4 regions of the Clostridium cochlearium genome follow, and region 1 is predicted to be linked to each of the others. Evidence: predicted binding sites of a transcription regulator. Region 1 holds the regulator's gene; each other region holds the start of a gene.
What was found. The regulator Rex, encoded in region 1, represses fermentation and respiration genes when NADH is low (regulators of the CRP and FNR family bind a similar motif). The targets are predictions, from matches to a motif close to ATTGTTAANNNNTTAACAAT.

Region 1 (8,065 bases):
TATAGATAATGATGAAGTATTTGAGGATAATATAGCTTCTGGTTTACATATTTTATCTAATTCAGCAAATATTTCTCTTTTTATCTTCATATTTTCTACAGCAGCTTCTACAACTAAATCACAGTCAGCAGCTTTATTTAAATCAACTGTTCCTTCTATTCTACCCATAATTGCATCCATATCTTCTTGAGCCATTTTTCCTTTGGATACACGTTTGGATAATCCTTTTTCTATTCCTTTTATTCCTCTTTCAACAAACTCATCTTTTATATCTCTTAAAACTACTTCATATCCCTTTGCTGCAAATGCTTGAGCTATACCAGCTCCCATTGTTCCAGCGCCAAGTACACATATTTTTTTCATTTTGTTCCCCTCCTAAAGATATTTAAAAAACTTCATATACTAATAAATTTTATTTAATATATTAGTTTTCTTCTTTCTCTTCTTTTAATTTAGCTATTAATTCAGGTACTATCTTATTATAATCCCCAACTAATCCTAAATCTGCAATTTGCATTATTGGAGCAGATTCATCTTTATTTATAGCAATTATATAATCTGAATCTTGCATTCCAGCTAAGTGTTGGATTGCTCCAGATATACCTACTGCTATATAAACCTTTGGTCTTACAGTTTTTCCTGTTTGACCTACTTGGTAATCCTTGTCTAACCATCCATTGTCTATAGCAGCTCTTGATCCTGCTACACTTCCACCAAGAACTTCTGCCAGTTCTTTTAATAGTTCAAAGTTTTCTTTTGATCCTATTCCTCTACCACCAGATACTAAGAATTCAGCTTCTCCTATGTCCATAACATCTTTAGTTATTTTAACAACATCTTCTACTTTTGTTCTTATATCTGACATTTCTAATTTAGCTTCTATCTTTTTAACTTCGCCTTTTCTGCCAGCATCTTTTTTAAGTCTTTCAAAAACTCCAGGTCTAACTGTGGACATTTGTGGTCTATGTTCTCCACAAACTATTGTGGCCATAAGATTTCCACCAAATGCAGGTCTTGTCATTAATAGATTGTTAGTTCCTTCTTCTATGTCAAGTCCTGTACAGTCTGCTGTAAGTCCTGTTCTTAATCTTGCTGCAACTCTTGGTCCTAAATCTCTTCCTATATATGTTGCTCCTACAAGAATTATTTCAGGTTTTTCTTCAGCTACAAGATCACATATAACTTTTGCATATCCATCTGTTGTATAGTGATTTAATAGAGGATTTTGTGCATATATTACCTTATCAGCTCCATATGCTACTAATTCTTCTGCTATACTGTCTATTTTATTTCCTAAAAGAAGAGCTGTTAACTCTACTCCTAGTTTATCTGCAATTTCTCTTCCTTTTCCTAAAAGTTCAAGTGAAACTTTTTGTAATTCACCATCTCTTTGTTCAGCGAATACCCAAACACCTTTGTAATCTGCTATATTCATCTTTTATCCCTCCTATTTTATTAGATATAGTGCTTTTCCTTTAGTTTTGCTACTGCACATTGTGCTGCTTCTTTTGGAGTTAGGTTTACAACTTCACCTTTTCCCTTTGCTTCTTTTGTTGTTGATCTCTTAACTTTTGTTGGAGATCCTTTTAATCCAAGAAGGGACTTATCTACATCTAAAAAGTCTGCATTCCAAACTTTTATTTCTTTATCAAATGCTCCAAATATATGAGCTACGTGCATATATCTTGGTTCATTAAGTTCTTTTATTGCTGTTAAAAGAACAGGTGTTTTTACTCTTATATTTTCGTATCCATCTTCCCAAGCTCTTCTAACTTTTAATTCTTCTCCATCTACTTCAACTTTTTCTACATAAGTAATTTGAGGTAGATCTAAGTTTTCTGCTATTTCAGGTCCAACTTGTGCTGTATCTCCATCAATAGCCTGTCTTCCAGCGAATACTATATCATAGTCTAATTTTTTGATAGCTGCGCTTAGGGCTGTTGATGTAGCTAATGTATCTGCTCCTGCAAAAGCTCTGTCAGATATTAATATAGCTTCATCTGCTCCCATTGATAACGCTTCTCTTAAAACGTCTTCTGCTTGTGCTGGTCCCATTGTTATTACTGTTACCTTTGCACCATTACTTTCTTTTAATTTTAAAGCTTCTTCTAATGCATTTTTATCGTCTGGGTTCATTATTGATGGAACCCCTTCTCTTATAAGTGTTCCTGTTACTGGATCTATTTTAACTTCTGTAGTATCTGGAACTTGCTTTATGCAAACAACTATATTCATGTACTTTGACCTCCTTATTATCTAAATAAGCTTCCTGAAATAACCATTTGTTGAACTTGTGAAGTTCCTTCATATATTTCAGTTATCTTAGCATCTCTCATCATTCTTTCTACTGGATAATCTTTTGTATATCCATATCCACCAAATAATTGAACAACTTTAGTAGTTACATCCATAGCAACATTAGCTGCATGTAATTTTGCCATTGCAGCTTCTACTGAATATGGTAATCCATTTTGTTTTCTCCATGCTGCTTGATAAACTAAAAATCTTGCACTTTCTATTGCAACTTTCATATCTGCCATCATCCAAGATAATCCTTGGAATTTATAAAGTTGTCTTCCGAATTGTTTTCTTTCTTTCATGTATGTTATAGCTTCTTCTAAGGCACCTTGTGCTATTCCCAAAGCTTGAGATGCTATTCCTATTCTTCCTCCATCTAGAGTCTTCATAGCAATTCCAAAGCCTCTTCCTTCTTTACCTACCAAGTTTTCCTTTGGTACCTTAACATCTTCAAAAATAAGTTCTGTTGTTGAAGATGCTCTTATACCCATTTTATCTTCAACTTTTCCTATTGAGAATCCAGGCATTCCCTTTTCAAGTATAAATGCTGATATTCCTCTAGTTCCTTTACTTCTATCAGTCATAGCAAACACTACAAATACATCTGCTACTCCACCATTTGTTATAAATATTTTTGATCCATTTAATAAATAATGGTCTCCCATATCTATTGCTATACTTTGTTGTCCTGCTGCATCTGTTCCTGCATTAGGTTCTGTTAATCCAAAAGCTCCTATTTTTTCTCCCTTTGCTAATGGAACTAAGTATTTTTGTTTTTGTTCTTCTGTTCCATGTTCATATATTAAACTTGCACAAAGAGATGTATGAGCTGATACTATAACTCCTGTTGTTGCACATGCTTTTGATAATTCCTCAACAGCTATGATGTATGATAATACATCTCCACCTGCTCCACCATATTCTTTTGGAATTGGAATACCCATCATACCAAGTTTAGCCATTTTTTCAACGTTTTCCATAGGGAATCTTTCTGTTTCATCAATCTCTGCGGCAATTGGTTTTACTTCATTTTCAGTAAAATCTCTTACCATTTGTCTTACAAATTCTTGTTCTCTAGTTAATGCAAAATTCATTTATTCCTACCTCCTATCTATTTTTGAAGCATTTATCTTTTCTTTTTTCAAGAAATGCTGTCATACCTTCTTTTTGATCTTCTGTAGAGAAGCATTCACCAAATACTTCTGCCTCAAAAGCTATCCCTGTATCTATGTCACATTGTAATCCTCTATTTATAGCTGATTTACATAATTTCACAGCTATAGGGGCATTACTTGCTATCTTATTAGCCATTTTTTTAGCTGTATCTAGAAGTTCATCCTTTTCTACTACCTTATTAACTAATCCTATTCTTAATGCCTCTTCTGCATCGATTATATCTGCTGTATATATTAATTCCTTAGCTACTGCTGGTCCAACTAATCTAGCTAGTCTTTGAGTTCCTCCAAAGCCAGGTGTTATTCCCAAACCAACTTCTGGTTGTCCAAATTTAGCCTTTTCAGAAGCAATTCTTATATCACAAGCCATGGATATTTCGCAACCTCCGCCTAAAGCGAATCCATTAACTGCTGCAATAACTGGTTTTTCTAAGGTTTCCAACTTTCTGAATACTTTATTTCCAAGTGTACCAAATTTTCTACCTTCACTTACAGTAAGATCCTTCATTTCTCCTATATCTGCACCGGCTACAAAAGCTTTTCCTGCCCCTGTAAGCACCACTGCTAATACTTCATCATCTTCTGATAAACAATCAATAGCAGAATCTAGTTCTTTTAGCAGTTCACTATTTAAAGCGTTTAGAGCATTAGGTCTATTAATTGTTAAAACCGCTATTTTACCATCCTTTTCTAGGATAAGATTTTTAAAATCCATAGTATAAATTCCCTCCTACTTTACATGCTTATTAACAAATAACTATTTTATTAATTATTTGTTAATATTATAACAAATACACACAAAAAAAATAACTCCTTTTTCTTAAATATAATTATATACTCTATTCGTTTTATTTTCAATACAAACTTTTACTAAATTTATAATAAATTAAAACTTTCAAATAAAAATAAGGTGCTTGTTATGTTTACAACAAGCACCTTATTTTTATTTGATGACTATCCTTCTTGTTCATTCATCAAATAACTTAATGTTAGTAAGCTTTCACTTAAATGTACATTTTCAACAAAGACTTCCTCTGGAACCTTTAGATCTACAGGAGCAAAATTCCATATTCCTTTTACATTATTTCTAGTTAAAATATCACATACTTTTTGAGCGCTTCTACTAGGGACACATATAATTCCAATATCGATATTATTCTCTTTTAGATAATCTTCTAAAGTATCTATATCTTTTATTTCTATATCTCTTATTTTTAGTCCTACTAGTTTAGGATTTATATCAAAAATACTTTCTAATTTAAATCCAAGTTTTTCAAATTTATTATAGTTGGCTACTGCCTGACCTATATTTCCACCACCTAGGATAATACATTTGTATTCTTTAGTTAATCCTAATATATTGCTTATTTGAGCATGAAGCTCCTTTACATTGTATCCATATCCTTGTTGCCCAAAGTCGCCAAAACAATTAAAATCTTGTCTTATCTGTGATGCTGTAAATCCTATCTTTTTGCTAAGTTCCTTAGAGGAAATCCTATCTACTTCATTTTTCAACAGCTCTTCTAGATACCTATGATATTTAGGTAACCTCTTTATAACAGCCATAGAAATATTTCTTTTTTTATCCATAGTTCACCTCTTAAGTTTAATACCATATTTTTTATAGTTACTAACTGATTATATATTTTATCACAATATATGATTTCATACTATCTAATTATAACAAATTTAAAATACCTCTACAAAATTTTATTTTTACATAGTAGAATATTATAGGTGAGAGGTGAATAAGTAAATGATTATTTTAAGTTGTAAAAACCTTAGCAAAAGTTATGGTATAGATAATATTTTACATAATATATCTTTTAACATAAAAGATGGCGAAAAGGTAGGTTTAATAGGACCTAATGGCTCTGGAAAATCTACATTATTAAAAATATTAGCTAATGAATTAGATTATGATGCTGGTGAAATTTTTGTAGAAAAGAATAAAAAAATTGGATATCTTCCTCAACATTATTCTATAGAATCTTCCAAAACTATATATAACGAAATGTTATGTGTATTTAAAAATCTTATAGACTTAGAGAAAAAAATATCAGAGTTAGAAGAAAAAATGAATGAGCCTTATGATGCTTCTAATGCAGAATATCATGATAAAATTATCAAAAATTATACAACTGCTGTAGAAACATACACTTTAAGAGGTGGATATACTTATAGAGGTGAAATTAATAGAGTTCTAACTGGATTGGGATTTGAAGAAAGTGATTTTCATACTCCTGTAAATATATTAAGTGGAGGGCAAAAAACTCGTTTAGCTCTCTGTAAATTATTACTTGTAAATCCAGATATATTACTATTAGATGAACCTACAAACCATCTAGATTTAGATGCTATAGAATGGTTGGAAGAATATTTAAAAAATCATAAAGGAACTTTGCTAATAATTTCCCACGATAGATACTTTTTAGACTCTGTTACTAATAAGACTATGGAAATTTGTAACAACCAATTTAAATCTTTTGATGGAAATTATACAAAGTTTATGGAATTTAAAAAGAAAGATTATGAAGCTCAGTTGAAAGCTTACTCAGCTCAACAAGCTGAAATCAAAAGACAAGAAGAAATTATAGAAAGATATAGATCTTTTAATAGAGAAAAGAGTATACGAGCTGCAGAAAGTAGACAAAAGGCTCTAGATAAGATAGATAAAATTGATAAACCTATAATGTATTCTAATAGTGCAAAAATAAAATTTAAAGCTTCAATTAAAAGTGGTAATGATGTTCTTCATATAGAAGATTTAGCTAAAAGCTTTGATGACGTAAAACTCTTTAATAATATTAACTTAGATATAAAAAGAGGCGATAAATCTGCTTTAATAGGAGAAAATGGTCGAGGTAAAACCACTCTTTTTAAGATAATAATGGACAAAATATCTGCAGATAAAGGTAAAAAAGTATTAGGCAGAAATGTATTTATAGGATACTATGATCAAGAACAATCTGATTTAGATCCTAATAAGACAATAATAGATGAAGTTTGGGACGCTTTTCCTAATATGACTACTACAGAAGTTAGGAATGCCTTAGCTGCATTTCTATTTACTGGTGATGATGTATTTAAAGAAATATCTAAACTTAGTGGTGGGGAAAAATGTAGAATAAATCTTTTAAAATTAATGCTATCTAAGGCTAACTTTTTACTTCTAGATGAACCTACAAATCATTTAGATATAGTATCAAGGGAAGCCTTGGAAGATGCTATTTTAAATTATGATGGAACTGTTCTTGTAATTTCCCATGATAGATATTTCTTAAACAAAGTTATAGATAAAATATATGAACTAAAAGAAGACGAAATCAAGGAATATTTAGGTAACTATAGCTACTATATAGAAAAAAAGAAAAATCCATCTAGATTTGAATCCTTAGAAGAAAATGAAGGTATGACTAAAACTCAGATTAAAATAGAGAAAAAGAAGAAACGTGAAGCAGAAAAAGAACAAAAACAAATTAAATTAAAAGCTAAAAATATAGAAGAATTAATTGCCTCTAAAGAAAATGAACTATTAAAACTTCAAGAAAAATTATGCTTAGAAGAAGTCTATTCTAATCCTGAAAAATCTCAAGAAGTAAACTTAAAAATACTGGAAATAGAAAAATCCCTAGAAGAACTTTACAATGAATGGGAAAACTACCTATAATGAACAGCTAACAATTATTCATTTAGTTGGTTCCATAACCATTTTAATAGGGGTTTATTTTACAAATTATTTAAGTTCAAATAGTGATAAAAATTTATGTTGTAAAAAAAATACTAACTTAGATGTATCAAAAGAAAAAAGAATTATACCAAAATGATTTAATTCATTTTGGTATAACTCTTTTTCTCATGCTTAAAATTTACTTTCTTTTAGACATTTCACGAGTTTTATCAGTACATTTTCTCATTGCTTCCATTATGGTTCCTCTAAAATTATTTTTTTCTAAAGAGTATACTGCCTCTATTGTAGTTCCTGCTGGTGAACATACCCTGTCTTTTAATTCTCCTGGATGTTCTCCTGTTTCCAATACCATTTTTGCTGCTCCTAGTACAGATTGTGCTGCCATTTTATATGCCTTATCTCTAGGAACACCATCTAATACGGCTCCATCTGCTAAAGCTTCTATAAACATATACACGTAAGCTGGTGAAGAGCCACTTATAGCTGGTATTGCATCCATAAGATCTTCTTCTATTATTTCTACTTTACCAAAGCTTTTGAAAATATTCACTACATCTTCTAAATCATTTTCTGTAATTAATTCGTTATAGCATATAGCACTCATACCTTCCCCTACTAAAGCAGGAGTATTTGGCATAGTTCTGATTATTTTTAACTTCTTTTCAAATGATTCTTCTACATAATCTATAGTTATGCCTGCTCCTATAACAACTATTATCACATCTTTTTTTACGTAATCTTTTATTCCTTGTATAACTTCTCCATACTTATTAGGTTTAACCGCTAAAATAATTATATCTGAGTTCTCTGCTACCTCTTTATTATCTTTTGAAATATTTACATTAAACTTTTCTTTTATGTATTTTAGTTTTTCCTCATCTTTATCACTTACAAATACATT
Region 2 (8,065 bases), 390 kb from region 1:
TAGTACACTGAGGTAGTTTTACAATCTCCACTTTATCTCCGCAAAGTTCTTCTCCATATTTTGTTAAACTACAGTGAGCAACATCTATAAAAATCTTCATCTAATTTCACCTTCTTCTCCTTCCACCACCTTTTTTAACTTAGTTAATGTGATTTTAGTTTCTGCAGTAGTTTCACCAAGGAGACTTGCTATTTCTTGAGCTACTCTCATCTGTTTTTCTATTACTTCTTGAGCTGCATTAAAAGTGTTCTCCTTAACTTTTAAAAGTTCTTTTCTATTTTTTTCTTCTTCCACTATATTTGCCATAGAAGCTACAATTATATCTTGTTTAGGTAAATAAACAATGTTTTCAATAAAAACCAAATCATATTGTGACACTATTATTTTTTTACCTATTATGCTTTTTCCTGTATTTTTTACTTCTCTAAAATCTTCCTCATTCATTAATACAGATATAGACTTATCTCTAACATTTTCGGCCTTCACTGTAAACATTTCTTCTCCTGCTGGATTTATTTCCTTTATTTTTAATTCTCCATTTAATACTAAAACACAAGTACCAGAGTGTTCAAATATAAAGTTACTCATACTTTCTGCCTTATTTCGCATATAATGAAGACACATATTTGTCTCAGCCATACCATTATAAACTGCTATAGCTTTTTCTCTACATGTATCATATCCACAAACACCACAGTTTAGCTCATCTTCCTCACTATACTTGCCCATACTGTTCATTATTTTTTCTATTTCTTCTTCTGTTGTCACTTTATCCTCAATGTTCTTAGGCATAAACTTTACAGTAAAATCTATATCCTTTGGAACTTGTATATACCTTTTAATTTTATTATTTTCTTTCTTATTTACATATTCTTTTATGCTTGATAATTTTTTGAAATATTCTCCATTTCTTTTTATAGAATGGGGTCCACCTACACAACTGCCTTTACAAGCACTAACTTCAACTAAGGTATTTTTTAAATATCCCTTTTTCATACTCTCAAAAATTTCTATGCACTCTTCTATTCCACTAATAGATATTTTTTTTAATTTCTTTCCCTCAATATTTCCTATGGCCTGTATTATTCCACCATGTATAGCATATCTTCTTCCTTTTTTAAAAGCTATATTAGTGGTTTCTATATGATTTTCACTATTTAAATCTATATTCTCTTCTTTTATCCATTCTTCTATTTCTTCATAAGTAAGTACTGCGTCTATAAACCTATCATTTAGTAAGTAATTATCAGCTTCTGATTTTTTAGCTATACAAGGCCCTATAAAAACTGTAAATGTATCTTCTCCATAAAGTTTTTTTATTATTTTCCCATGAGCCATCATAGGTGTATTTATAGGTATAACGTAATCTATAAGTTCACTAAAATATTTTTCTATTAAATGATTAACAGATGGACAACAGGTGGTTATATAGTTGTTTTTACTGGTACCTTTTATATAGTCATGGTAAAGCTTAGTTACAATTTCTGCACCTAAAGCTGTTTCTTGAAGATCACTAAATCCTAATTTTTTTAAAGCAGATAAAACTTTTCCATAGCTCTCTCCAAAATGTCCAAAAAAAGATGGAGCTATAGTAGCTACTATTTTTTTTCTTGCCAATATAGCATTTTTAACTATAGGTAAATCACTATAAATTCTTCTGGCATTTTGAGGGCAAATTTCTAAACAATGTCCACAATTTATGCATCTTTCTTGCACTATATTAGCTTTTTCATTTTCAAATTTTATTGCTTTTACAGGACAATATCTTAAACACTTATAGCAGTTTTTACAATTGGACATAGAAAAATCCATATACGTCATTTTTCTATCCTCCTCAATATAATTTCTTGAAAGAACTCTTGAACATTCTCTTTATTAAGGGAATAAATTTTATCTTCAACTCTTACACATACAGCTTTGGTACAATCCCCCATACAAAATTCTCCCTTTAAATTAACTTTATCTTTTACATTATATTTATCTACTAATTTTCCAAGGCTCTTTATTATATAAGGTGCTCCTTTTAAATGACAGGCACTTCCAACACATATACTTATTTCAATCATAAAAAACCCTCCCTAGTCAACTTTATCATATAGTTAATTTTTTATCAATCTTATAAAATAACTATTTTATTTCTTAAATTCTTCATAAATCCCTTGTCATATAGGTGTATATATATAATAATTAAGTTATAATGTATTATTTATTAATTTTTGGTAAAGGAGAGGTTCTATAATGAAAAAATTTAATAAAGCCCTTTCTTCTGCTGCTTTAGCAACCATAATTGCTACTACAAATTTATCTATGGTTCAAGCTAAAGTAGACAATAGATTGGGAGGAAAAAATCGCTATGAAACTGCTAAATTTATAGCTGAAAAATATTCAAATGGCACCATAGATAAAGTAATTTTAGCTAGTGGTAATGGTCCTTTTGATGCTTTGGTATCAAGTTTATTATCAAAAAAATTAAATGCACCTATACTTTTAGTAGGAGGCAGTAATAGTCAATACAAAGATGCTTTTAGTTATATAGACAAGCATTTAAGTAAGTCTGGAACTGTTTATTTTCTTGGTGGAGAAGCATCTATAAACAAAGATGTTGAAACTCGTGTAAAAAAATCAGGCTTTAAATTTAAAAGATTAAGCGGTAAAGATAGATTTGAAACAAATAATAGTGTTTTAAATGAAATAAATGCCCCAAAGGGTACCCCTGTTTTCTTAGTTAATGGATATGGATTTGCAGATTCCTTAAGTGTTTCTAGTATATCTGCAATAAAAGACTATCCTGTTATAATGACTACTAAAGATACTATACCAAGTAATTTAAAAGCTCAATTAGCTAAATTACAACCATCAAAAGTATATATAATAGGATCAGAAAATCTAATTTCTCAAAAGGTTCAAGAAGAATTATATAAAATAAATAAGAATTTAAAAATAGATGATGTTGTTAGAATATATGGTAATGATAGATTTGAAACAAATATTCTTATAAATAAAGCATTTAACATAAAATCTAATAATGCTTTTGTAGCATCAGGCATGGATTTTGCAGATGCCTTATCTGGAAGTGCTCTTGCAGGTAAATATAATGCTCCTATAATACTTACTAATAACAAGAACTTTCAAAATGAAAAAGATTATTTAGCTTCTACAAATTATAGAAACTTTTTCATACTTGGATTAAATGGTTCCGTAAATAAATCAATAGAAGGTATCTTAAATTCAGTTAAAGAACCTTCAAAAGCTACTGGTGAATTTATGGATAAATTAGCAAAAGCTGAAGAAATAAAAAATTGTGCAACTCAGTCTGATGTTACTATAAAATTTACTTCTAAAAATCTTCCTAGTGATATTCAAACAGGTTTTAATGCTTTCACTAAGGAAATAGGAGATACTATAACTGTTAAAACTAATGGTAAATTAGAAGCCCTTTCAGAAAATGAAGTTAAACAAGAATTCACTGCTAATTTAAAATTAGGTGGTTCAATGAAAGACAAAAATTTATCTTTCCCTATGTGGGCTTATACCAATGTTTCAAATAAAGCAAAACCAGAAATGAAAATAACCTATGGTATACCAAAGGATTTACTTAAAGATGTAGAAGATAAATCTCTTGACCAATTAAAAAATAAAGATTATATAACATTAGATCCATTTAATATGTCCATACCTGGTGAAGAAAGCAAAGCAGGATTTAGTATGGATACAGATAAATTAATATCTTTCTTAAAAGATAATGAAAAACTTTTAGAAAAAATCTCTCTTAGATTTGCTTCTGAATTTAATCCTAATTTAGATGTAGTTAAAAATGAAGGTAACGTTACTTTAAAAGACGGAAGAAAAACAACTTGTTATTCAATAGCTTTAAATAATGAAAATTTAGCTACTCTTCTAAGATATAGTGGAAATAGTATATTAAATATATTTGAGGATAAAGAAGTTGCAACTTTCATTAAATCTTATATGAATATATATATGGAATCTATGAACTTTGAAGGATTAAATAAAGATGAAATGATAGAAATGAAAAAAGAAATACAAAATAGTATAGATAATCTATTAGGCAATAGTCCTAGAAATTCTTTAGCTATGCACAAAGCAATAGATGGATTTAAATCTTTAAATCTATTAGGTAATGATGGCATAAAAATGAAGTTTTATCTAGATGACAAAAATATTCCTATATCTTCTGAAGGAGTTATAGATATAAATGTTAACTTTAAAAACTTTATTCCTACTGCTAATGGAGAAATTGGAATGAAGATAAACTTTAACAATTCTATGTCTAATATAAATGACAATAGTATAAAAGTATCTCTACCAGAAACAAATAAAGATAATTCCTTAGATTATTTTGAATTTCTTAATTCTTTAATGACCATAGAAGAAACTGAAGAAATTAAATAAATTACAAATTAACATATAAATCCCATGAGATTTCCTCATGGGATTTATTTATTGCAAAAAATAGTCTATAATGTATTGGAGCCCAATTTATAAATTCTATAAGGAGGATTTTTTAATGAGTAGAAATTTTAGTGTATTCGATATAGTTGGCCCCATAATGATAGGTCCATCTAGTTCTCACACTGCTGGTGCAGCAAGACTTGCAAAATTAGCCGCATCTATTGCTGGTGAGAAAATAAAAAAAGTAGATTTTCAATTACATGGTTCCTTTGCTAAAACATACAAAGGTCATGGAACTGACAAAGCTTTAGTTGCTGGAATTCTAGGAATGGATCCTTGGGACGATCGTCTAAAAGACTCTTTTAAAATTGCTAAGGAAAAAGGACTAGAAATATGTTTTTCTGAAGTAGAGTTAGAAAATGTACATCCTAATACAGTTAAATTTGTTATTACAAAAGAAGATAACTCAACCACTTCTGTAATTGGTTCTTCTATAGGTGGTGGAAATATAGTTATTTTTGATATAGATGGTCAAGAAGTTGAGTTTAAAGGAGATTATCCTACTCTAATGACTAAACATAAAGACACTCCTGGAGTAATTTCTAAAATTAGTACAATTATGTATAAAGACAATTTAAATATAGGCACTATGAAATTATATAGAAATGGTAAAGGGTCTATGGCTACTATGGCTTTAGAAACAGATAATGTAATCCCTCAAGCTACTATTGAAAAACTAAAAGAAATTCCAGAAATACATAGTATAAAAATAATAAATCCAATGGGGGAAGGAGAGGTTTAATTGTTTGTTAATACTGGTTTAGAGTTAATAAATATATGTAAAGAAAAAAATTTAAAAATATGGGAATACGGATTAAGTATTGAAATTGAAGAAAGCGGGAAGAGCCAAGATTTTTTAATAGATAAAATGAATCAAACTCTTCAGGTTATGAAACAATCTGCAAATTTAGGTCTAGAAAAAGAAGTCAAGTCTGTAAGTGGGCTTATTGGTGGAGATGCTTATAAATTAAATAAATACTCTCAAAGTGAAAAAACATTGACAGGGCCTGTTATAGTTAAAGCCATGGCTAGGGCATTATCTTCTTCCGAAGTAAATGCTGCTATGGGTAAAATTGTAGCCTGTCCTACCGCAGGTTCTTGTGGTATATTACCTGCTGCACTGCTTTCTGCTGGAGAAGCTTTAAATAAGTCTGATGAGGAATTAGTTAAAGCATTATTTACTGCTTCAGTTGTAGGAGTTATAATAGCTAAAAATGCTACTTTAGCAGGAGCTGAAGGAGGATGTCAAGCTGAATGTGGATCTGCTGCTGCTATGTCCGCAGCTTCCATTGTAGAACTTATGGGTGGAACTGTTGAACAATCTTTAGATGCAGCTGCTATAGTTATAAAAAATATATTAGGATTAGTATGTGATCCTGTTGCAGGTCTTGTAGAAATACCTTGTGCTAAAAGAAATGCTGCTGGCGTTGTAAGTGCCCTTACATCCGCTGACATGGTTATGGCTGGAGTAAAAAGTGCTATACCTTTTGATGACACAGTTTCAGCTATGTATAAAGTAGGAAGACAACTGCCTATGGAACTTAGAGAAACTGCTTTAGGTGGTCTTGCAACAACACCTACCGGACTTAAATTAAAAAATAAAGTATTTAAATAATAAACAGCATATATTGTGTGAAAATTTTTACACAATATATGCTCCTTTATTTAATGAACTGGTATTACTAATTTTTGTCCTATAAATATCAAATTAACATTTTTAATATTATTTGCTTTTGCTATTTTATCATAGGAAATATTATATTTCTTACCTATTAAATATAAACAATCTCCCTTTTTAACTGTATATATGATTTTCTTATTTTCTGGCTTTTTAATTGGTTTCTTGTCTATTGGCTTTTTATCTTCTGGCTTTGATATTATGAAATTTTCTAAGTCTTTTTCTGTAACTGATGCTACATTTGGAGTTCTTCCATCTTCAGATTGAGGAATTTTTATTTTATCTCCATTTATTAATTTTACAACTTGGCTTCTTTTTTGTGCATCCCAATTGTTTCCAGTAATCCTCCAATTATTGTTCATTTTTGGAGTTAGTACTCCTTTTTTTACTTCTTTTATATATTTTCCTATTAGATCTCTTATTGGAGTAGCTGATACTGCATCTTTTTCTATAACTTTTGGTAAACTTCCATCTTTAAATATTTCACTTTTAGGATTTAAGAGTTGTGAGCTAGCTCTATAATTATTTACTACTAATTTAAAAGTATCTGTATCTTTTACTGGTGAGTCATCCATTTTTCTTAAATTCATAATTCTATTACCTGGTTCTTTTGATATATCTATTTCATATTTAATTCCTGAAAACATATCATATTGATATCCTCTTATTTTTTCATTAAATGATATAGTTAAATCACCTGGTTTATAAGTATTATAATAGCTTGCTGACCATTCCATATAATCTTTCAATTGTTTTCCTGTTACTTCCAATAAATATATTGTATTATCATATTTATATATCAATGAAGCATCACTTTTTTTAATTTTACCTTCCTTCATATTAGCATCTGATCTAAATGCTGCTGCAGCTGAAACATCAGCTTTTGTATAGTACATTTGTACTTCATTTATTAAATTAATCATAGGAGTTTCTTGTATTTGTGAAGCAGGTATACCCTTTACTTCATCTTTAGGAACTAAATCTCCACCTTTAAGTTCTCCAATTATCTGATTTGCATCATCTAAAGCTAGTTTATGATATGAATCTAATTTTTCTTCTAAGTCCTTATCTGATTCATAATTCACCTCTTTAGTTTTGCCATCCATCATCCATATAATCTTAGATTTAACATCTTTGCTTTTATCATTTATTATATATTTTCCATCTTTTTTTGTAAGTTTTATATCTATTTTAGACATTGTTTGAGCTAAGTTTTTATTTTCAACTAATGGAGTATTATTATATACTGCTCCTTCAACTGCCTTGTGTTCATGTGCAGCAACTATAGCAGCAAGTTCAGGACATTCCTTTGCAAGCGCAATAGCTGAAGAACTCTTGTTTCCATATTCCTCACCCTCTGCCATATGAACTACTGCAACTATAACATCTACTTTATCTTTAATTTCAGATATTACTTTTTTAGTTTCTTCTACAGGATCTGTGACTTTGCAATCTTTTAAATTTTCTGCATCCCATTTTGTTATATTCGGAGTAGTCATTCCTATAATACCGACTTTTACATCTGATTTTTCAATGATTTTATAAGGTTGTCCTAATCTTGTTCCATCTTGTCTATAAACGTTTCCACATAATACTGTTCCTTTAAATTGAGAAGAAATTTTATCTAACATAGGAATTCCGTAATTAAATTCATGATTTCCTAAAGTCCAAGTATCATATCCTATTTCGTTCATAGCTAAAACCATTGGATGTATTTCTTCATTTAAAAATAAACTAGCTGAATTGTCTTGAATAACATCTCCAGCATCCACAATTATTGTATTAGGATTTGCCTTTTTAAATTGCTTTACTGCTGTGGCAATTTGTGTCATACTACCTGACTTACTTTCTGAATTAGTAGCATATTCATATGGCACAAATTTTCCATGTGTATCACTTGTGGCAAGTATTTGT
Region 3 (8,065 bases), 790 kb from region 1:
CTAATAATAGCCAATCTCTTTCTCAAGCAGCTTTAGAGACATTATCTATTGTGGCCTACAAACAACCTGTAACAAGGGTAGATATAGATGAAATTAGAGGAGTTAAAAGTGATAGAGCACTGCAAACCTTAATTCAAAAGAACTTAATTAAAGAAACAGGTAGATTAGAGGTGCCAGGAAGACCTATACTATATAGTACTACAGAAGAATTTTTAAAACATTTTGGTTTGGAAAGCATAAAAGAACTTCCAAGTTTAGAAGAGTTTTTAGAGGAGTTTGAAGAGGAAAAGCTTTGAAGAATGAACAATTAATAATGAACAATTAAGGATATTTTTCTTCGCTTTGCTCTGAAAAAATTTAACTTTATTTTCAAGGCTCGTTTGCTGCGCTAAATATCGCTTTTTATGATAAGAATCGTTAAGATAAAGTTTAATATCGTAGTTATTTACTATATAAAAAATATAGCCTTAGAAGGTGATTTCTAAAGCTATATTTTTTATATAAAGGGATTTATTCATTAATATCATCAATATTAATGGAGTCTTGGGAATCTTCCTGATTATTTGAGGAAGATTTATTTTTACACACATCTTTAAACATATCTACAAGTTGTGGTACCGTATCTATTATTTTATCGTAAGGATTTGTTTGGTTTACAGGTAATAGCCTTACAGAACCAGACTTAATAAATAAAAATGCTACAGGTTTTAGTGATACTCCTGCTCCAGAACCCCCACCAAAGGGATATTTTCCTAAATCTGAACTAACAGAAGAATTATATTCACTTCCACCGGAAGCAAATCCGAAGGAAACTTTAGAAATAGGTATAATGGAAGCCCCATCAGGAGTTAGAATTGTATTTCCCACAATGGTATTTACATCTACCATGTTTTTTATGTTTTCCATAGTGTTTTGCATTAAATTTTCTATTGGATGATTTTCCACTATGTATTACCTCCTTTTTAATTTATTACTTTATAAGTAAATAAACATATATATACATAATTTTAGCTATACTCATGAAAAATATACTCTTTATTTCAAAAGTAAATATTCTTTTGTTAAAATGAGGTTTTATGTTAAGGTTTTCTTTTTTTATAGTAAAATAAGGAGTCATTACTCCTAAAATAACGGGGTAAATGGAATAAAATATTCCATAAGAAACAGCAGTTACATATGCATCTTCGAAGCCATAGTCTAAATCTATTTCAAGTTTTAATTTTGGTTTTGAGGATGTGTTTTTTAAATATCCTAAAATACTTTTAAAAGAAAGTTTTTGTTTACTTTCTTTTTTTCTTATTTTTTCCGCAGAAAAATTTTTATTAATATCTTTTAATTTTAATCTATCTAAAGAAAATACTTTATTACCTATTTTTAAAGACAAGGTATTTTCCCAATATGTTATGTAAATTTTTATTGGAATAGGAATAAATAAAAGAATGATTAAAGATAATATTAGTATAAGAGCTATGTACATAAAATTCATCCTCCATATAATATTAGAAATTATATCCCAACGGAGAAAAAATATACAAAAATGTGGAATAATAAATTAATGATCAATAAAATTTATATAAAAACAATAATAAGAAGAGGTGTATTGTAGGTGAGGTTAAAAAAAATACTTTTATATTTTATATGCTTTATAGTTACTATAAATATAAATACTTATGGAGTTTTAGCAAATTCAGAATTAAATAAAGAAGAAAATAAATTAAATGTAAATGCTAGAGCCTATATAGCTTTGGATTCTGAATCTAAGGTAGTTTTAGCAGAAAGAAATTCAGAAATTATTATGCCCATGGCAAGTACTACTAAAATACTAACAGCCTTAGTAACTTTAAAATATGGAGAATTAGATAAAATGGTAGAAATATCTCCTAAAGCAGCATCTATAAGAGGATCTGTTGTGGGATATAAAAAAGGAGAGAAGATATCATTAAAGGAACTTTTATTTGGATTAATGCTTAGATCAGGAAATGATGCAGCAATAGCAATAGCAGAGGGAGTAGCTGGTAGCCAAGAAGAATTTGTTAAACTTATGAATGAATATGCAGCAAGTTTAGGTCTTATTGATAGCCATTTTTGTTCACCTCATGGATTAGATAGCGAGGAACACTACTCAACAGCATACGATTTAGCTATACTTACATCAGAAAGTAAAAAGCATCCTCTATTTCATGAAATAGTTAGCACAAAAGATATTAGCAAAGGAAAGTATGGTTTTTCAAGGGATTACCATAATATAAATAAAATACTTTGGCAGCTTCCAAATGCTACAGGAGTTAAAACAGGATACACTGGAGGGGCTGGTAAATGTCTTGTAAGTTCTGTAGATATTTCAGGAAGGGAAGTAATAATAGTGCTTTTTAATTGTCCAGGGAGATGGAAAGAGACTATAAAAATAAACAATTATGTTGAGAAAAATTATGAATATAAAAAATTGTATTCTAAAGGGGAAGTTTTAGCTAAAGCTCCTAAAGATAAAAAAGATATGGAAGTTATATGCAAAGAAGATATAATAATTCCGACAGAAAAAGGAGTTAAATATAATGTAAAAATTAATGTACCCAATGAAATAAACAATAATGTATACAAGGGAGATAAAATTGGAAGCATAAATGTATTTAAGGAAGATAAACTCATATTTACAGAAAATCTTGTAGCAAAGAATAATTATAAGGTACCTATCTTAAAAAAATCTTTTTTCTTAAAAGATTTTTTTAGATAACAATTGACAGTTAGTAAAGAGTTTAGAAAGTTATTTATTCTTAACTCTTTACTAACAAAGGTTTCCACCAATAATAAATATTTGATATAATAATTTTGTATGTATGTTTAAAAAGGAGTGGAAACTTATGAAAGAGTTATTAATTGACATTTGGAGAGGAGACATTTAAATTAAATGAAATCAAAATTAAGAGATAAAGTAACCTTAAAAATAAAAATTACTTTGTATGTATTTACTATATTGGTAACGGTTATTTCAATTATAGGTTATTTATCCTTTAAAGAAATGAAAAACCTTATAGAAAAAGAACGATCTAAAGAAGTTTTAAGATTAGCTCAAACTTTAGCTATGACTGATGAAATAAAAAGAAATTTAAATAAAAAAGATTCTCTAGCTCTTCAGTATTATGTTGAAAGAGTAAGATTAAAAACCAATGTAACTTTTATTGTAGTAATAGATATGGAGGGCATAAGATATTCTCATCCTATAGAAGAAAATATAGGAAAAATAATAAAGGGTGGAGATCATGTAGAAGTAATTAATTCGGGAGAATCTTATGTATCAGAGGCTGAGGGAACTTTGGGAGTATCTATTAGAGGATTTGCACCAGTTTACAAAGATGGAGAACAAATAGGGGCTGTATCTGTTGGAATATTAAAAGGAAATGTAAACTTAGAAGTTTACAATAATCTTTCAAAATTCATTCCCTTTATTTTACTAGGATTAATTACAGGAATATTAGGAGCTTATTTATTAGCTTATAGCATAAAAGATAGTATTTACGGATTGGAACCTAAAGAAATAGCACTATTATTAAGTTTAAAAGATGCTATATTAGAAAGTGTAGAAGATGGAATTATTGCTGTTGATAAAAGTGGTAATATTTTGAACTATAATAAAAGTGCAGAAAAACTCCTAGGTATAAATAATAAAGATTTAGGAAAAAGTGTGCTTAATTATATGTCAGACGAAAGTATATTAGAGGTTTTAAAAACTAAAGAGCCTTTAATGAATGTAGAAAATAAAATAAAAAATGGGACAACCCTTATGTGTAATTATAGTATATTGGAAGATAAAGAAGAAAATTTTATGGGATTAGTTATTACTTTTGAAGATTTAACAAGAATTAAAGAACTTGCAGAAGAATTAACAGGAGCAAAAAAAATACTTTGGTCCCTAAGAGCACAAAATCATGAATTTATGAATAAACTTCATACCATATCTGGTCTTATTCAAATAGAAGAATATGATATGGTGGTAGATTATATTTCTGAATTGGCATATAAAAGAGGAGAAATAAGTGAACTAATAAATGAAAATATAAAAATCGTACCATTACAGGGGCTTTTACTAGCAAAATACAATAAATGTGAAGAAGAAAAAATAAATTTTATTATAAAAGAAAGTAGTTCTTTAGAAAAACTTCCAATAAAAATGAATTCTGAAGAAATTTGTTCTATAGTAGGAAATTTAATAGACAATTCTATAGATGCAGTAAAAGTTGATGGCACTGGGAAAATAGAAATAGAAATTAGAAATGATGATAAAGAACTATTTTTAATGGTAAAAGATAATGGAGTGGGTATTTCAAAAGAAATTGATGATAAAATATATTTAAAGGATACTTCAACTAAGCCTGGTAGTAGAGGATTAGGTATGTATATAGTGAAAAATATAATAGAAGATAAGTTTGGAAATATACAATTTATTTCTAATAAATGTGGAACAACTTGGTTTATAAATATACCTATGAAAGGAAATAGTACATATGATAAATGTAATGATAATTGAAGATGATCCAATGGTTATGGAAATCAACTACAGATTTTTAAAAAAAATAGAGGGATTTAAAGTTTGTAAAAAAGCGAGTAACTTAAAGGAAGCTTATGAATATATAGTATCAGAAAATAACTTAGATTTAATTCTTTTAGATATATATCTTCCAAGAGAAAATGGACTGGAGTTTCTTAAAAAATTAAGAAAAGATGAAATAAAATTAGATGCTATAATAATAACAGCAGATAGAAGCAAGGATTCTTTAAAAGAAGCTTTAATGTATGGTGCTATTGATTATATCATAAAGCCTTTTACTTTTAATAGATTTGAAGAAACCTTTAAAAATTACAGAGATAAATATATAAAATTAGAAAATGTAGAAGAATTAGAACAAACAACAATAGATAAATTAATAAGCAATAAAAATTATGAGGAATATGAAAAAAAGGATATATTAAAAAAAGATGATCATTTAACTAAAGGGTTAAATAAATTTACCTATGAAAAGATTTGGAACTATATATGTAAAAGTCATAATTATTTTACTGCAGAAGATATTTCAAAAAAGCTTGGTATGGCTAGAATAACTATAAGAAAATACTTAGAGTATATGCAGAGAGAAGGTAAGTTAGATTTTAAGTTAGAGTACGGTAAAGTTGGAAGACCTAAGCATAAGTATAAAGTTAAATAAAGTTGAGAACAAAATGAACAAAAATAACAATATTTATTTAATATTGAAAAGTTATTAATTTAACAATAAACTGTAATTAAATGAAGAGATTTGACAAAATAAAGGGAGGATTGCCAAATGAATTTTAAAAAGCTTACAGCTATAGTAACTACAGCAATGCTTACTATGGGAATTATGGCAGGCTGTGGTGGAAATACTAAAACTACAAGTACAAGCGAAGGTAAAAATGAAAAAACTGATGTAGTAGTTATTGGTGCAGGAGGAGCAGGTCTTGCTGCTGCAGTAGAAGTAAAAAATGCAGGAGCAGATGTAATTGTCTTAGAAAAAATGCCAATGGTAGGAGGTAATACTCTAAGAGCTACTGGAGGAATAAATGCAGCCGGAACTAAGTTCCAAAAAGAAAAGAAAATCCAAGATAGCGTAGATACATTTTATAAAGATACTATGAAAGGTGGACATGATAAGGGAGAACCTGAATTAGTAAAACTTTTAACAGAAAAATCAGCAGAAGCTGTAGAGTGGTTAGCTGATTTAGGAGCAGATTTAACTGATGTAGGAAGACTTGGAGGAGCAAGTGAAAATAGAGCACACAGGCCAACAGGTGGTGGTGCAGTAGGATCAGAAATAGTTAAAACTTTAAAGAAAGCTGCAGAAGATAAGAAAATAGATGTAAGAACTATGAATAAAGCTACAGAAATACTTAAAGATGATAAGGGAAATATAACAGGAGTTAAAGCTGTAGATAAAGAAGAGAAAGAATATACAATAGAAGCTAAGGCTGTTATAATAGCTACAGGTGGATTTGGTGCCAGCGAAGAAATGTTTGTAAAATACAATGATAAGTTAAAAGGATTTGGAACTACAAACCATGCAGGTGCTACAGGTGATGGAATTTTAATGGCTGAAAAATTAGGAGCGCAATTAACTCAAATGGAAGAAATTCAAACACATCCTACAGTTGTACCAGAAAAGGGTATAATGATAACAGAAGCAGTTAGAGGTAATGGTGCTATACTTGTAAACAGAGAAGGAAAACGTTTTGTAAATGAAATGGAAACAAGAGATGTAGTATCAAAGGCTATTTTACAACAAGAAGGAAAAACTTCATATTTAGTATTTGATGAAAATGTTAGAAAAAGCTTAAAAGCTATAGAAAAATATATTGAAATGGAATTAACAACAGTTGGAAATTCACCAGAAGATTTAGCTGGAAAATTAAAAATAAATGCTGATGAACTAAAGAAAACAATTGATACATACAATGGATATGTAAAAGCTAAAAAGGATAATGATTTTAATAGAGCTGATATGCCTACTGAATTTGCAAAAGGAAATTTATATGCAATAGAAATAGAACCAGCTGTACACCATACTATGGGTGGAATAAAGATAAATACAAATGCAGAAGTTTTAAATAAGGATGGACAACCTATAAAAGGATTATATGCAGCAGGAGAAGCAACTGGTGGAATCCATGGTGGAAATAGATTAGGAGGAAATGCTTTAGCAGACCTAATAGTATTTGGAAGAATAGCAGGAGAAAATGCAGCAAAATTAGCAAAGTAAAAATTTATGTATTGGGAAGGAAGATCTAATATGAAGAAAAGATTAATAACAGGAATTTTAGCAGTGGCAACAGTTTTAACATTAACAGCTTGTGGAAGTAAAAGTGCATACAAGGATGGAGAATACAAAGCTACAACTAAAGGACACAATGGAGATCTAACAGTTTCAGTTAAAGTAGAAAAAGGTAAAATTACTGATGTAAAAGTAACAGATCATAAAGAAACTGATGGAATATTTGGCAGTGTAGAAGAAAAGGTACTTCCAGAAATAGTTAAGAATCAAGGAACAGAAAAAGTAGAAGCAGTAAGTGGAGCTACAGTATCTAGTAATGCTGTAAAAGAAGCAGTAAATAATGCTTTAAAGGAAGCAAAATAATATAAAATTAATATAATTAAAGGAGATAGACAAATAAATTGTTTATCTCCTTTAAGCATCTTTAGAATAAAAATTACTTATACTTTCACTTATATTTTCTATAGGCGTTTTTTCTTTAGTAGATATGAAGGATACTTCACCATCTTTTATAATTAAAACACCTGATACATATACATTTGAACCTAGATATAAACCTAAGTTTTTATTTTTTCTATCTTTATTTCTCATAAATTTTTTGATTTTATTACAGTTTTCAGATGTTCCATAGGTAAAGGAAATATTAATTAAAGGTATTAATATAATATTTTCTACTTTTATTTCATTCCCAATTATTATATTTTCATCAAAAGAATCTTGAAATTCTTTTATAAAAGCATCTATATTATTTAAATTCAATTAAAACAATCCTTTCTTTTAATTAATAGTGAATAAAACATTACATATTATAATTATCCCATAATTGTAATATATTATATCAATGAATTGTACTATTTATAAAATATTTGATATAATAAATTTAGCTTATTTAGAATATTAGAAAATTAACGGGGTGAGTTACTATGAATAAAATAAATGAAGATTTAACCATGGAGAATATGATGGAAGAAATAGACAAAACTATGAAAAAAATTAGAGAAAGGGACATTGTAAAAGGAAGAATAATATCTGTATCTGAAGATGAGGTACTAGTGAACATAGGATATGCGGCAGATGGAATTATAAAAAAAGAGGATTTAGAGGATATAGCTTTTAAAGAAGAATTAAAAAAAGATGAAGAGATTTATGTATATGTAGTTAAATTAAATGATGGAGAAGGAAATGTTATTTTATCTAAGAAAATAGCGGATAAAATAAGAACTTTAGATAAGATAGAAAAAGATTTCAAAGAAGGAAATGTATTTAAAATAAAAATAGAAGAAATTGTA
Region 4 (8,065 bases), 840 kb from region 1:
ATAAGCCATTAAAATCAATTAGATCAAAGGTTGAAGGGTTAGTGTCATATACATTACTACTTTTTATACCATCTACAACACCATATGATTTTTATACAAGAAATTTTGAAAAAGGACTTGAGCTTTATTCAAATGGTGTATTGATAATGGAAAAGTGTGGAGATCTATTGCCAGATTACTTTAGTTTTGTTCAAGGTTTAGTTGACTCAGAAGATCTTTCTTTAAATATTTCAAGAGAATTACTACAGCATGATAGACAACTTAAACTTATTGCAAAAAATATAAAGGAAAAAATAAAAAGTGAACTTTTATCCATGCTTAAAAATCATCGTGAAGACTATATTAAATTCTACAACAATTTTGGAAGGCAATTAAAATATGGTATATATTCAGATTTTGGAGCTAACAAAGATACATTACAAGATTTAATTATGTTTTATTCCTCTACTGAAAAGAAACTTGTAACATTAGATGAATATATTTCTCGTATGAAAGAAGATCAAAAATATATATACTATGCTCCAGGAGAAAATATAGATAAAATTGAAAAATTACCTCAAACAGAGATGGTTAGAGATAAGGGATATGAAATACTATATCTCACTGATGAAGTAGATGAATTTGCAATTAAAATGCTTATGAATTACAAAGAAAAAGAATTTAAATCAGTATATAGTAAGGATTTAGGATTTGAGGCTGAAGAAAAAGATGACCAAAAGGAAAATGATGAAAATAAAGAAATATTTGAATTTATGAAGGATGTTTTAAATGGAAAAGTAAAAGAAGTTAGAGCATCTAAAAGATTAAAGAGTCATCCAGTTTGTCTTGCTAATGCTTCAGATATATCAATTGAAATGGAAAAAGTACTTAGTATGATGCCTAATAATGAAAATATAAAGGCTGATAAAATATTAGAAATAAATACAAATCATGATATGTTTAATACAATTAAAAGTGCTTTTAAAGATGATAAAGACAAATTAAAAATGATTTCAAATTTACTATACAATCAAGCTTTACTTATTGAAGGACTTCCAATAGAAGATCCTGTACAATTTGCAAATGATGTATGTAAATTAATTAAATAATTTATTTAAGAGGTAGCTTTTAACTAGAACTACCTCTTTTTTTATTGTTATTATCTTTAGATAAACTTTCAAGGTTTTGTTTTTGAGCTGCCATAACCAACATAAGGCTACCAATTGCAACAATAAGATTTCCAAGAACATTTAATTCATCAGCACTTTTCCCAGCAGATAATTCCAGAGCTATTATATTAGCAATAAAGGATAATTCCTCAGGACTTGCACAGTTGAAACCTCCCATTATATACAACTCCTTTATAACATATACTATATTTAATGCCATGGAATGAAACTTTGTTAATAGAATATAGTTAATATTAAGAGAAGTTTGTAGTTATTATATTGGTTATATATAATATAATTAATAAAAATGGAGGAGTGAAATGGTTAAGTCAAGTAAAGAAAAGAATATAGGATTACTTTTATTAATTATTATATTTATACAGGGAGTTGGTTTTTTATCAGGACGATTAGGCATGTCTAATCAAAATACTTATAATGATTTTGTAAAACCATCTTTTTCTCCACCAGGTTGGATATTTCCTATAGTTTGGGGTATACTATATTTTTTAATGGCACTAGCTTTTTATAGAATAATAATAAAAGGAAAACAAGGGGAAAATATAAATAAATCAGTTATATATTTTATTATACAGCTAACCTTAAATTTTTTATGGGCAATTATATTTTTTAGATTTAAACTTTATGGATTTGCTTTTTTAGAATTATTAATATTACTTGTATTCATTTTATTATCTATATTTGAATTTTATAAATTGGATAAAATAGCAGCCTATTTAATGATACCTTATGCTATATGGGTAAGCTTTGCAGGAATATTAAATTGTGCTATATGGATATTAAATAGGTGATTAAATAAAAGGGATAATTCTTAAAGTGGAATTATCTCTTTTAATGTTAAATGTTACCAAAATAAATATAATATTGACAGAATATTAACAATTAGGTACAATAATCATGTAAGTCCAAATATAGGTAGTTTACTATATATTTGAAAACGACTACGTACTGTAAAGATAGGGGGAAAAACATGAAAAAATTAAAATCATTAAAAAAAATTCTTTGTTTGGTATTCTGCCTTACACTAGTGACATCATTAATTGGTTGTCAATCTAAGGATGATAAAAAGGGAATATCATTTAAACCAGGCACATATCAAGGAACCTCAAAGGGACATAATGGTGAGCTTAAATTAGAAGTTACAGTGGACAAAGAGTCCATAAAAGAAATTAAAATGCTTGAACATAAAGAAACTCCAGGTATTTCAGATCCAGCCATAGAAAGAATACCTAAGGCAATTATTAATGATCAAAGTTTAGCTGTAGATACAATATCAGGAGCAACAGTTACTAGTCATGCTATTATCTCAGCAGTTACTAATGCCTTAAAACAATCAGAAGTAGACATGGAGGCTTTAAAGGTTAAAAAAGAAAAGAAAGAAGTATCTAGAAAAGCTGTGGAACATAATACTGATGTAGTAGTAATTGGTGGAGGCGGTGCAGGACTTGCAGCAGCAGTATCTGCAAACCAAAAAGGTGCAAAGGTTATACTTGTTGAAAAAATGCCACGACTTGGTGGAAATACAATTCTTTCAGGAGGAGCATTTAATGCAGTAGACCCAAAAAGACAAAAGGCACAAGGAATTGAGGATTCTATAGATAAACACTATACTCAAACCTATGAAGGAGGAGACAAGCTAGGCAACCCTGAATTAATAAGAACTCTTGTGGAAAATGCTTATCCTGCTGTTGAATGGTTAGAAGGTTTAGGTATGAAATTTAATGATAAAGTATTTACTGTTTTAGGAGGAATGTGGCCAAGAGCTCATAAGCCATCATCTCCAGTAGGAACAGGATTTATAGATACTTATTCTAAATATATTGATAAAAATGATGGTATTAAAGTACTACTAGATACAGAAGCAACAGAAATTATAATGAAAGATGGTAAAGCTGTAGGAATTAAGGCAAAGGGATTAGAAGAAAATCTTACTATACATGCTAAAAATGGAGTAGTTATAGCAGCAGGTGGATTTGCTGGTAATAGCAAGATGGTAGATAAATATAATAAAACTTGGCCTTCACTTACTAAAGTTAAAAGTACAAATCATCCAGGAGCTACAGGAGACGGTATAGTTTTAGCAGAAGCTGTTGGGGCAAACCTTGTTGGTATGGAAAACCTTCAATTATTACCAATGGGTGATCCTAACACTGGAAGTTTAAGCGGAAATATTGAACAAGGTGTTGAAAATCGTATATTTGTAAATAAATCTGGAAAGCGTTTTGTAGACGAAGGTGCTCGTAGAGATGTTATGACAAAGGCACTTTTAGAACAAGAAGATGCTTATATGTGGGTAGTTCTTGATCATAAAAATTATCCAACACCTGAAACAACTAACAACTTTAATGAAACTATAGAAGAACTTATAGAACAAGGCAGAGCATTTAAAGCAGATACCTTAGAGGAGTTAGCTAAAAAGATTAAGGTTGATCCTGCAAATCTTGTAAAATCAGTAGAAGAATTTAATAAAGCAGTAGATAGTGGTAAAGATTCTTTTGGAAGAACTTTATTTGATAAAAAAATAGATACTGCACCATTTTATGCAGGACCTCGTATGCCTACAGTTCATCATACTATGGGAGGTATTGAAATCAATAAAAATGCTGAAGTGTTAGGTAAAGATGGAAAAGTAATTCCAGGATTATATGCTGCAGGTGAAGTAACAGGTGGCATACACGGCAGCAACCGTTTAGGAGGAAATGCCTTAGCTGATATAACAGTATTTGGTAAAATAGCTGGTGAAAATGCAGCAAAGGCTAAATAAAACAGTAGCAATTTAATATTAAAAAAGGAATCATCATTATTTTGATGGTTCCTTTTTTAATGTTAGCTTGTACACAACATTTTATGAAATTATTGATATCTTTGTACAAATACTTTTAGTTCATTAATGGTGTCGTTAATTTCTTCTGTACTAGATAATATTTCTTCTGTAGTAAGCGTCAAAAATTAAGTATCTAGAAAACATACCCTCTCATTGATAAACTTAAGTAAAAGATTATCAATGGGAGGTTTACTTATGTATAAAAAATTAGATAATGATGCTTGGGAGGAATATTTAAATAAATTTAACTCTGTTAAAGATACAATAACAGTGAAAGATTTCTGTGCTGAGAATAACCTTAATAAGAGTCAATTTTATTACCATAAAAAAAGAGTAGAAAAGGCAATTGAAAGTAAAGAACCTGTTTTTCAGCCTATTTCTTTGAATAGTAAAGTTGATAATACTAAAGAAAATAAATCTACATTAAAAGAAGTAAAAATTAATGTAGGCAATGCTAATATCCTTATTCCTGTTAGCGAAGCTACTTTAATAACAGCAATAATTAAGGAGTTAATTCTAAAATGTTAAATATAGATAAGGTAGAAAAAGTCTATCTTGCCTGCGGTTATACGGATTTAAGAAAAAGTATTGATGGTTTAGTTATGATAGTGCAAAACCAATTTAAGTTAGATCCTTTTGATAAAGCACTATTTGTTTTTTGCAACAAGAAAATGGATAAATTAAAAATTCTTCACTTTGACGAAGGTTTTTGGCTATATTATCACCGTTTAGAAGCTAATCGCTTCAAATGGCCAGCGACAGCTGCCGATGCATTAAAGATTAATATTGATGAATTACGTTGGCTTTTAAAAGGCTATGAAGTAAGAACAAAATCTAAATTTAAACCTGTAAAAGCAAGTAACTATTATTAAAAAAATATCAACTTTGAACCCTTGAAGTATAGTAATTTCAAGGGTTTTGTGGTATAATAGAAATATCAAATAAAGCTAAAGGGGTAACTATGAGTCACGAATTTTTAACTAATGAGCTTGATGAAAATACAAAAGCATTAATTGAAAAAATGGAAAATGAAATTAATGAAAAAGATAAAGAATTAAGCTCAAAAGATGAAGAAATAAGAAAACTTAAAAATGAATTAGAATTCTTAAAAGGTGTTATATCTAATAGAAATAGAAAGATATTTGGAGCATCCAGTGAACAAGTAGATGTTAATCAATTATCTTTTTTTAACGAGGCTGAAAAACATAGTGATTCAAAGGTAGAAGAACCTACTTTAGAGGAAATTACATATAAAAGAGCTAAGAAAAGCAATTATACTGGAAAGAAAGATAATTTAGCTAATTTGGAAAGAGTTGTTGTTGAACATAAATTAGAAGGTGAGGATCTTAACTGCAGAGAATGTGGTAAAAAGCTTACTCCTATCGGAGTTAAATCTAGAAAAGAGATTGTTAAATACATTCCTGCTAAATTAATAATTGAGGATCATGTTATTTATAGCTACGCTTGTAAAACATGCGAAAGAGCCACTGGTGAAAGTAAAATAATTTCACCAGAAGCCCCTAAAACAATTTTTTATAATAGCATGGCCTCAAATGAGTTAATTGCACATACTCTAATACTTAAATATCAACATGCAATGCCACTATATAGGCAAGAAACTTACTTTGATATGATGGGAGCTACTCTTTCAAGGCAAACTCTATGCAATTGGACTATGTCTGCAGCAGATGCTTTAGAGCCGATATATAACCATATGAAAAAAGAATTGCTTAGCCGTAATTACATTCATGCTGATGAAACTACTCTTAAAGTAATTAATGATAATGGCAAAGATTCTAAATCTAAAAAGTACATGTGGTTATATATGAGTAATACTAACTCTAAGCCTGTGATCTTATATGATTACCAAAGCACTAGATCAAGCTCTTGCCCTAAAAATTTCTTAGGAGATTTTAAAGGTTTTCTCCAAACGGATGGATATAATGGATACAATTCCGTTAGCGGAGCTACAAGAGTATATTGCTTGGCTCACATAAGAAGATATTTTCATAATATAATAGTAGATTTAGATGAAGAAGCCCTAAAAAATTCTAGAGGAGTAATAGGGTTTAATTATTGTGAGCAAATTTATAAACTTGAAAAAGAACTTAGAGAATCTTATTCAAATGATGAAAATTATTATGATATTAGATTTAAAATAAGAACTGAGAAACTAGCTCCAATTATAGATAACTTTATTGATTATGTTGAAAGAGAAATAAAAGATGCTCTTCCAAGAAGTCCGTTAGGTAAGGCACTTGAGTATGCTAAAAAGCATTTACCAGGATTAAAAAATGTATTATTAGATGGTTCTCTAGAAGTTGATAATAATGCTGCGGAAAGAGCAATTAAGCCTTTCGTTATAGGAAGAAAAAATTTCTTATTTGCTAACACTGCTAAGGGTGCAACTGCAAGTAGCAATATTTATAGTATTGTTGAAACTGCCAAGGCTAATAATTTAGTTGTAGAAAGGTACTTAGTCTATCTATTTGATAATCTATCAAAGATAGATATATACGATAGCGAAAGCTTAGAGAATCTTATGCCTTGGAATGATAAGATTCCTGAAAATATGAAAATTAAAGATAAAAAATAAATTAATCCTAGTAAAGCATATTCTTGCCTTACTAGGATATTTTAATACTATTCTTGGAATTATTAAAGGTGCTAAAACTTTGACGCTTACCTTCTGTAGCTGCTGCTTGTTCTTGGCTTATAGCACCTACATTTCCTATAGTATTATTAATATCATTTACACTATCAGTCATTTCTTTTAATATTGCTTCAATATTCTTTACGGATTCTTGAGACTGCTCTGATAATTTTCTAACTTCTGTTGCCACTACTGCAAATCCACGACCATTTTCCCCAGCTCTAGAAGCTTCTATAGCTGCATTTAATCCTAGTAAATTTGTTTGACTGGCAATATTTTTTATAATTTGTAAAATTTGGGCTGTATCTTTTTGCTTATTAGTTAATTCATTTACTTTTTCAATAGAGTCTTGTCCTGAATCTGCTAGGCTACCTGCCGATTGAGCAACTTGGTTAATACTTTCTGTAATTTGTTTTATAACTTCTGCTAAATTAGAAACAGATTCTACAAGTTTACTATTATTTTCAAAATCTATTCCTGAGCTAAGAGTTCCTATTACTTCATTATTCACACCATATATAGGGGTGAATAAGGTTTTTAGTGTTCTACCATAGACTTCTGGTGGAACACTATCTGATATATCTTTTTTGTTTTTTATACAATCTTCAATGGTTTTAATTCCTTTTATAGATTTACCCTCTGATAAATCTAATGTAAATTCATTTGCATTATGATACCCTATGTATTTTTCTAAATCTGTTAATACTATTGCCATATCATCAGGAGTTATACTATTGATATAGGGTAATACTATTTTAAAAGCTTCTAAAATTTCTTCATTTGTTTTAAAATTATCACTCTTTAACACATCTATTATCTCCTTTTTTATAATAAATTTAAAATATTTATTTAGTTTTATTTTTACCTATTATGATTAATATTATATCATAAAATTCATAATATTTACTGTAAAAGAAAAAAATTAAAAATAATAGTTGACAATGTTAGGAAAAGACTATATAATTAGTTTTAATAATTTAGTATTTCATAAATAAGGGTGCTAAATAGTAGTGTAGAATGGTAAAATAGTAGTATAGTAATAAAATAAAAAATAGTAGTATGGTAGAATTTGTAGGAGAAATATAGAATTACAATATAGGGTTATATTTTTAATAATATCACTCCTGTATTTGTTGTATAAAAATTTAGTTCTTCTTCAAGGAGAACTTTTTTATTTATAAAAAATTAATATTATGGAGGATGGTAGCATGGTAGCAAAGAAAAAAATTTCAATTCTTACAGCAGTTCTTTTAACATTATCAATTTTTGGAGGTTGTGGTAAACCACAGGACACCAAAGAAAAAGCTCTTGGTGATAAAGAGGTAATAAAAATAGGGATTACTCAAATAATAGAGCATCCAGCCCTTGATAAATCCAGAGAAGGCTTTATTGATGCATTAAAATCTAAAGGTTTTGAAGATG

Region 2: the regulator Rex is predicted to act here: its motif matches at 2,096-2,115, upstream of CKV72_RS08405 ((2Fe-2S) ferredoxin domain-containing protein).
Region 3: the regulator Rex is predicted to act here: its motif matches at 5,246-5,265, upstream of CKV72_RS06375 (flavocytochrome c).
Region 4: the regulator Rex is predicted to act here: its motif matches at 2,030-2,049, upstream of CKV72_RS06185 (flavocytochrome c).

What each region holds. Positions count from the first base shown of each region.
Region 1 is NZ_LT906477.1:2,096,320-2,104,384, forward strand. Features, by position in the region: gene CKV72_RS10305 (3-hydroxybutyryl-CoA dehydrogenase) at 1-363, opposite strand, end outside; gene CKV72_RS10310 (electron transfer flavoprotein subunit alpha/FixB family protein) at 425-1,435, opposite strand; gene CKV72_RS10315 (electron transfer flavoprotein subunit beta/FixA family protein) at 1,456-2,235, opposite strand; gene CKV72_RS10320 (acyl-CoA dehydrogenase) at 2,253-3,392, opposite strand; gene CKV72_RS10325 (short-chain-enoyl-CoA hydratase) at 3,406-4,188, opposite strand; gene CKV72_RS10330 (redox-sensing transcriptional repressor Rex) at 4,428-5,063, opposite strand; gene CKV72_RS10335 (ABC-F family ATP-binding cassette domain-containing protein) at 5,230-7,143, shown strand; gene CKV72_RS10340 (hypothetical protein) at 7,121-7,300, shown strand; gene proC (pyrroline-5-carboxylate reductase) at 7,343-8,065, opposite strand, start outside.
Region 2 is NZ_LT906477.1:1,710,718-1,718,782, forward strand. Features, by position in the region: gene CKV72_RS08395 (SpoIIE family protein phosphatase) at 1-100, opposite strand, end outside; gene CKV72_RS08400 ([Fe-Fe] hydrogenase large subunit C-terminal domain-containing protein) at 97-1,821, opposite strand; gene CKV72_RS08405 ((2Fe-2S) ferredoxin domain-containing protein) at 1,818-2,066, opposite strand; gene CKV72_RS08410 (cell wall-binding repeat-containing protein) at 2,239-4,413, shown strand; gene sdaAB (L-serine ammonia-lyase, iron-sulfur-dependent subunit beta) at 4,529-5,215, shown strand; gene sdaAA (L-serine ammonia-lyase, iron-sulfur-dependent, subunit alpha) at 5,216-6,088, shown strand; gene CKV72_RS08425 (5'-nucleotidase C-terminal domain-containing protein) at 6,139-8,065, opposite strand, start outside.
Region 3 is NZ_LT906477.1:1,301,776-1,309,840, reverse strand. Features, by position in the region: gene scpB (SMC-Scp complex subunit ScpB) at 1-296, shown strand, start outside; gene ytfJ (GerW family sporulation protein) at 511-945, opposite strand; gene CKV72_RS06395 (DUF2953 domain-containing protein) at 971-1,477, opposite strand; gene CKV72_RS06390 (D-alanyl-D-alanine carboxypeptidase family protein) at 1,607-2,731, shown strand; gene CKV72_RS06385 (ATP-binding protein) at 2,906-4,522, shown strand; gene CKV72_RS06380 (response regulator) at 4,500-5,198, shown strand; gene CKV72_RS06375 (flavocytochrome c) at 5,316-6,764, shown strand; gene CKV72_RS12400 (FMN-binding protein) at 6,771-7,139, shown strand; gene CKV72_RS06365 (spore germination protein GerW family protein) at 7,191-7,535, opposite strand; gene rpsA (30S ribosomal protein S1) at 7,700-8,065, shown strand, end outside.
Region 4 is NZ_LT906477.1:1,256,573-1,264,637, reverse strand. Features, by position in the region: gene htpG (molecular chaperone HtpG) at 1-1,088, shown strand, start outside; gene CKV72_RS06195 (hypothetical protein) at 1,108-1,326, opposite strand; gene CKV72_RS06190 (TspO/MBR family protein) at 1,469-1,957, shown strand; gene CKV72_RS06185 (flavocytochrome c) at 2,137-3,930, shown strand; gene tnpA (IS66 family insertion sequence element accessory protein TnpA) at 4,186-4,518, shown strand; gene tnpB (IS66 family insertion sequence element accessory protein TnpB) at 4,512-4,862, shown strand; gene tnpC (IS66 family transposase) at 4,952-6,586, shown strand; gene CKV72_RS12525 (methyl-accepting chemotaxis protein) at 6,618-7,451, opposite strand; gene CKV72_RS06160 (ABC transporter substrate-binding protein) at 7,852-8,065, shown strand, end outside.